Regions from separate parts of the Leisingera sp. ABM4_060 genome, predicted to be linked through region 1. Evidence: riboswitches for the same ligand, from Rfam matches in the RefSeq annotation. Region 1 holds a riboswitch; each other region holds the start of a gene.
What was found. Region 1 has a riboswitch for cobalamin ahead of ACXAEH_RS17840 (aromatic ring-hydroxylating oxygenase subunit alpha). Riboswitches for the same ligand answer to the same signal wherever they lie in the genome.
Positions count from the first base shown of each region.

Region 2: it holds a riboswitch for cobalamin, as region 1 does, so the genes downstream of both, ACXAEH_RS09525 (DUF1636 family protein) here and ACXAEH_RS17840 (aromatic ring-hydroxylating oxygenase subunit alpha) in region 1, are expected to answer to the same signal.
Region 3: it holds a riboswitch for cobalamin, as region 1 does, so the genes downstream of both, ACXAEH_RS17215 (DUF4198 domain-containing protein) here and ACXAEH_RS17840 (aromatic ring-hydroxylating oxygenase subunit alpha) in region 1, are expected to answer to the same signal.

Region 1 covers NZ_JBSWTX010000001.1:3,700,319-3,702,574, forward strand. Annotated here, with positions in the region: gene ACXAEH_RS17830 (TetR/AcrR family transcriptional regulator) at 1-156, opposite strand, end outside; gene ACXAEH_RS17835 (dihydrofolate reductase family protein) at 160-696, opposite strand; cobalamin riboswitch at 968-1,166, shown strand; gene ACXAEH_RS17840 (aromatic ring-hydroxylating oxygenase subunit alpha) at 1,275-2,256, shown strand, end outside.
Region 2 covers NZ_JBSWTX010000001.1:1,915,427-1,917,682, forward strand. Annotated here, with positions in the region: gene glpD (glycerol-3-phosphate dehydrogenase) at 1-107, shown strand, start outside; gene cobO (cob(I)yrinic acid a,c-diamide adenosyltransferase) at 301-936, opposite strand; cobalamin riboswitch at 987-1,194, shown strand; gene ACXAEH_RS09525 (DUF1636 family protein) at 1,293-1,703, shown strand; gene cobW (cobalamin biosynthesis protein CobW) at 1,706-2,256, shown strand, end outside.
Region 3 covers NZ_JBSWTX010000001.1:3,561,238-3,563,493, reverse strand. Annotated here, with positions in the region: gene cbiM (cobalt transporter CbiM) at 1-332, opposite strand, end outside; gene ACXAEH_RS17215 (DUF4198 domain-containing protein) at 343-1,128, opposite strand; cobalamin riboswitch at 1,272-1,486, opposite strand; gene ACXAEH_RS17210 (HlyD family type I secretion periplasmic adaptor subunit) at 1,855-2,256, opposite strand, start outside.

The DNA of each region.
Region 1 (2,256 bases):
AACGGCCATCGGGGTGACGCCAAGCGCCGCCGCCAGTGCCTTGAAGGTGAGAGCTTTGCTGCCGCCTTCGTCGAGCAGTTGCAGGGCCTGGTTCAGCACATCATCCTTGCTGAGGGTCCGGCTGCCTCTGGGCGGGCGCCCTTTGCGCGGGGGCATGGGTCAGGCCGCCCGGAACGTGGTCTGGACCATGCCGGTGGGCAGTGTGCGGGAGCTTGCCACCTGGAGGTCGATGTCACGGTCGAGGCTGCCGAACAGCGGGATGCCGCTGCCGATCAGGATCGGGACCGTTGTGATGGTCAGATCCGCGATCAGCCCTTGCCGCAGGAAGGACTGCACCATCCGGCCGCCGTCGATATAGGCGCGTTTCCAGCCCTCTTCCTGCAGTTCCTGCATAAGGTCTGCGGGTGCAGCGGTGCTGAGGCGTACCTTGTCCTTCAGTTCCTCGGGAATGTCCTGTTCGGTCAGGCTGCTGCTGAGCACCACAACCGGTTTGGCGTAGGGCCATGCATCAAACCCCAGCAGGGTGCGGAATGATCCTGTTCCCATGACCAGCCCGTCGACGCTGTCCATGAAGGCCGCAAAACCGCCATCGTCATCGTCGGCAACAGGCTGTTTGTAAAGCCAATCCAGCGAGTGGTCCTGGCGGGCCACAAAGCCGTCGAGGCTGGTGGCGATGAAAACGTGGCCGGTGGTCATCTGGTTCTCCTGAGTCGCAATTAATTATACGATATATAGTTAATCGTGGTTCCAGTTCCAAGTGACCGGCGCATTTTCGGGTGTCCGCGAATCAATTCGCGGCAGCGGGCAACGGGTAAACGCATGAAAGATAAGCGCTTGCCGCAAACAGGCTGGCGAGTGCCGGTTTGAGATTCTGGACAACCCTGTGCGGTTTAGAGCGGCAAACATGCATGTCTTTTTCCGGTTTCGGCGGGTCGGATTTGTTTTCGCCGACCGGCCCGTGATCGGGCATTTTCCATCTCAGCAAGGTGCCGCCTTTCGGGGCGGAGAATTGGGAAGCTGGTGAAACTCCGGCACTGCCCCCGCAACGGTGACCCCGGGTCAGGCCTGGCAAAGACCACTGAGGCGCATGCCTCGGGAAGGTGCCAGGCTCCGCCGCCACGCGGCCCCGGGACAGTCCGGAAACCAGCCTTGCCATGAAAACACGTCAACCGCGGGCGGCGGTCGGGCGGTTGCGGGCGCGTGGCCTGCAATCTCTCTTCCCATGCCTGCACCCAGCCAAGACGCCGCGGGGATGCGGCAAAGGAGAGAAGCAGATGCTTCAGGACAGCGAAATTCTGGCCAAGCTGATGGGCCGGCAGAAAAACTATTCCCTGGAACAGGCGTTCTATACCGATCCGGGGGTTCTGGATCTGGACATGCGCCAGATCTTCTACCGCGAGTGGCTGTTTGCCATTCCGGCCTGCGAGATCCCGAAGGCGGGCAATTACGTGACCCATCAGGTGGGGTCCTACAATGTCATCATCGTGCGCGGCACCGATGGCGAAGTGCGCGCCTTCCACAATGCCTGCCGCCACCGCGGCTCGGTTGTGTGCAAGGCCAAGAAAGGCAATTCGCCCAAGCTGGTTTGCCCCTACCACCAGTGGACCTATGAGCTGGACGGCTCGCTGTTGTGGGCGCGTGACATGGGGCCGGACTTCGATGCCTCCAAGCATGGCCTGAAACCGGTGCACTGCCGTGATCTGGCGGGGCTGATCTATATCTGTCTGGCCGATGAGGCGCCGGATTTCGATGCTTTTGCCGCTGTGGCGCGTCCGTATCTGGAACCGCATGACCTGGGTAACGCCAAGGTGGCCTATGAAAGCTCGATCATCGAGAACGGCAACTGGAAGCTGGTCTGGGAGAACAACCGCGAGTGCTATCACTGCGGCGGCAACCACCCGTCGCTGTGCCGCACCTTCCCGGAAGACCCGTCGGTGACCGGCATCGAAGGCGGCGAGACACCGGCGCACTTGCAAACGCATTTCGACCGGATCGAGGCGGCGGGCGTCCCGTCCGCCTTTACCATCGACGAACGCGGTCAGCACCGGCTGGCGCGGATGCCGCTGAACGAGGGCGCCGAGAGCTATACCCTGGACGGCAAGGCGGCGGTAACGAAGAAGCTGGGCCGGGTGCCGTTCGCCGATGCGGGCACATTGCTGAAATTCCACTACCCGACCACCTGGAACCACTTCCTGCCGGATCATTCCATCGTGTTCCGGGTGACCCCGATCAGTCCCACCGAAACCGAAGTCACCA
Region 2 (2,256 bases), 1.8 Mb from region 1:
ACGACTATCTGTGGCGCCGCACCAAGCTGGGCCTGCGCCTGGATAAGGCGCAGCGCGCCGCGGTGGATGCCTATATCAGCGAGAAAGCCGCGAGGCTGGCGGCTTAAGCGCGGAGGCAGGCGGGGCATCAAGACACGAGGGCACTCCCGCCCCTTTTCAAGGAACCAGAGGTTCCCTGAAAAGCATTGGGCCGGGCGGGGGCGCTGCCGCAGGCAGCGCCCCCGCCCCCGGCGATTTGCAAAGCAAAGCGCAAAACCTCAGGCCCGATCGGATTTGCCGCCTTTTGCCGCCTGTAAGAGATTAAAACTCCACACCCTTTTGCGCCTTCACCCCGGCGCGGAACGGGTGCTTGATCTGCCCCATCTCGGTCACCAGATCGGCGATCTCGATCAGCTCCTCCTTGGCGTTGCGCCCCGTCAGCACCACATGGGTCATCGGCGGTTTCTGCTCCACCAGGAACTCCAGCACCTCTTCCAGGTCCAGATACTCATAGCGCAGCGCAATGTTGATCTCATCCAGCAGCACCATGGTGTTACGCTCGTCCAGGATCATCTCCTTGGCCTTCTCCCAGCCCTTCTGCGCAGCAGCGATGTCCCGCGCCTTGTCCTGGGTCTCCCAGGTAAAGCCTTCGCCCATCGCGTAGAACTGGCAGAGATCGCTGAAGTTCTCCTCGATCAGGGTACGCTCGCCGGTCTGCCAGGCGCCCTTGATGAACTGCACCACGGCAGAGGGCATCCCATGCGCAATGCAGCGCATGATCATGCCGAAACCAGAAGACGATTTCCCCTTGCCCGGTCCGGTATGGACGATGATCAGGCCCTTCTCGCCCTCCTTGGTCTTCATCATCCGGTCGCGCGCGGCCTTCTTCTTGGCCATCTTCGAGGCGTGGCGGGCGGCTTCTTCCTCTGAAATGACGGTTTCAGACTTTTCGCTCATGGTGTGCTCCAGCTGTTTGACCCCATGTCTTGACAAAGAAGCCTGCCATAGCGCAAGGGGGTTCCGCTGGTTCCTGTGAAAACAGGCGAAGAGGGAATGTGAAGGCCGCAAGGCTCAAGCACAGCCGCCCCCGCGACCGTGACCGGATGAGGCCGCCATGCCACTGGGAGATCACCCCCGGGAAGGCAGGATGGCCGGCAAGGCCCCCGTGCCTTGGCATCCGCAAGCCGGGAGACCTGCCAGCAAGAGGAGAGATCAACGGGCAGACGGGGTGTTCTGCGACCGGGTGAGGGGCTGGCACGAGACAGTTCCTTTTCGGCCATCCCGCATGCCCTGCCGCGACAGGAGGCGCGCCGATGGCTGACGATATGGCGGATCAAGCTGCCAGCAAACCGGGACCGGTCACCCTGACCGTGTGCCTCACTTGCCGCAACGAAGGCGCCGACCCCGAGGCGACCCGCCCCGGCACCTTGCTGCATGACGCCCTGAAAGAGGCCGGCATGCCCGAGGGCGTTACCTTGCGCGGTGTCAAATGCCTGTCAGCCTGCTCGCGCAGCTGCACCGTGCTGCTGACCGGCGGCGAGGAACGCTGGAGCTATGTCTACGGCGACATGGACCCGGAGGAGCATATCCCAGAGATCCTGGCAGGCACTGCCGCCTATGCCGCCACCGCCGACGGCCTGGTGCCCTGGCGCGAGCGCCCCACCGCATTCCGCAAACAATCCGTTGCCCGCATCCCGCCGGCCGCCTTCCCTTCCGAGGAGTAATCATGAGCGATCTCAACAAGATCCCCGTCACCGTCATCACCGGCTTCCTGGGTGCAGGCAAGACCACCCTGATCCGCCACCTGATGCAGAACCCGCAAGGCAAGCGCCTGGCGGTTGTGGTGAACGAGTTCGGCACCGCCGGCGTCGACGGCGACATCCTGAAGTCCTGCGCCGATGACAATTGCCCGGCGGAAAACATCATGGAGCTGGCAAACGGCTGCATCTGCTGCACCGTCGCCGATGATTTCATCCCCACCATCGAACAGCTGATGGACCTGCCGGAGAAGCCCGATCACATCGTGATCGAAACCTCCGGCCTGGCCCTGCCCAAGCCGCTGCTGAAGGCCTTTGACTGGCCCGCGATCCGCTCCCGCATTACTGTCGACGGCGTGATCGCCCTGGCCGATGCCGAGGCCGTCGCCAAGGGCCAATTTGCCCCCGACCTGGATGCAGTTGCCGCCCAGCGCGAGGCGGATGACAGCATCGACCACGAAACCCCGCTCTCCGAGGTGTTCGAAGACCAGATCTCCTGCGCTGACATCGTGCTGCTGTC
Region 3 (2,256 bases), 140 kb from region 1:
GCAGGCAAGGCAATGTTCACTGCGTTCACGCCCAGGACGGTCAGCCCGCCAAAACCAAAGAACACCGCTTGCAGCAACAACCCGACAAACAGCGCCGGGAAGGCGGCCCACCCCAGCACCAGCCCGGCCAGCCCGTTCAGGATCAGGTGAACCGAACTGGGCCCGATCGGGACATGGATCAGCGAGGCCACAAAGAAACTGGCGGATAGCACCCCCGCCGCCGGAATACGCTCCAGCGGCAGGCTGCGCAGACCCATGGCAATACCGCCGACGGCGGCAACCGCGCCGCCGATCACAACCGGGTTAGACAGTGCGCCGTCTACGATATGCATCGGTCTGCTTTCACTTCAGCTCTTCAGCGTGGATCCACAGCACCGCATCCTGGCTGAGTTCCTTGCCGTCGTGCTCGGTCGCCGGACCGGAACCCAGAGCTGCAAAGCCCCAGTAGCCGGCTTTCGGAATGCCAAAGGAGAACACGCCGTTCTGGTCGGCGATGGCCACAATCGCACCGCCCGGCATCTCACCCACGGTCGGGCTGGTGGTGGAGAACTTCTCGAGATCCGGCTCGGCGGCCATGAATTCGATTTCAATCTCGGCACCCGGAACCGGCTTGCCGTCGGCCAGAACCTGGCCCGAGAAGGTGGAGCCCACGATGACGTTGTAGGGCTTGTTCAGCGGCAGGATTTCGGTGGCCAGGCCAACCGGCTGATCCCAGTCGGTGGGCAGTGTGTTGCGGTTCAGCACAACCTTGGCGATCTGCTGGATGTAGATGTCCTCGCTTTCCTCGTAATAAGGCGCAGGCACAGTCACCACCACATAATCGCCCGAGCGTTTCACCGGCACCGAGGCCTTGTAAGCTGAGGCTTCGTTCTCGACGCCCTTGAAGGTGGCGGGCTCCAGGCGGTCCGCCAGGTCGGTCTTTTCGCCCTTGTGGATCATGAAGAATTCTTCGGGCTTGCCCATGTCCATCGCATGGCCGTTCGCCATCGGGTGCCAGAACACCAGCCCCATCGGCACGTCGCCGGGCTTCTCGATCAGCGCGTTTTCGGTGTAGTTCAGCTGGAAATGCGCCGATGCGGTAACCGGCAGGGAAACGGCCAGGGCTGCGGCCAGGTAGTTCAGTTTCATTTCGTCCTCATTCGACGACGCAGGCACACCTGCAATCAGGAATGAACAACGGGGAGTAGCGGCACGGAATTGTCGAAACAACGCCCGGGCCAGACGCGCACCCCGGCGTCCGGTGGATAAGAGTTGAGCCCCCGCAAGCGGAGCCTCGGTCCTCGTGTCCGGCAGGTCTCCTGACTCGCGGGTCCTGGTTCGGCTGGCCTTCCCGGGAGACTTCCCAGTGGCATGTTCAGCGTCACTCACCGCTCACAGTTGCGGGGGCAGTCACGGATTTGGTCCCTTTTGGGTACGCCTCACCGTGTTCCCTATTTCTTCCGCTGCGCATTGAAACACTCGCGGAACCGGTCACTTTGGCTGAATGGCAAAACGGAATATGCGAGTCAAGCGTCTCGTCCATTGCCCGCTTGCCGTTGAACGCTTGAGGACTTGATCCCGGCTCCCGGCTAGGGGGACGGGTTTGCACAAAAGAAGCCGCGCGTCACGGAACTGAAAAGGCCTGCACCGAACTGTTGCGCCACAAGCTGCGCGGGAGGCCCGGAAATTACGGCGAAGCCTTCTGGTTAAGCCTGACGGGAGGAGCCGGCAGGCCATCCCGCCACAGTTCCGTTCTTGCCCGCGCTTCTAAAACGCTTCCAACTCTTAAACGGTCTTACTGCGGGAAGCGCCCTTTGAGGTGGTAGCAGGCTGGATTGCCGCGGTATCCTCCCTGTTCTCCTCCAGGCCGTATGATCAGCGCTCCCGGAAGGCGCGCCCGATCGGTTCGGTAATGGGAGAAACCACGTAGTCAAGAACGGTTCGCTCGCCAGTCCGGATCGCCGCGTTGACTTCCATGCCGGCAGTCAGCCGGCGGCTCAAGGAAACTTCTGAGGTATTTTCATCCGCAAAAGAAATCCGGACCTCGAAGTACGCCTCTTTGCGGTCATTGAGGCGCGAGTTTGGTGAGATTTCGAACACCTCGCCTGCCTGGACCCCGTACTGCCTGGAATCAAAGGTCGTCGACTTTAATTCAACCGGGTCGCCCACTGCCACGTGGCCGATGTCCTCCGGCCGGATTTCGACCTCGGCGATCAGGCGGTCCTGAGTAGGCAGAATCTCGGCAATCGGCTCACCCGGGGCAACAACCTCGCCAGG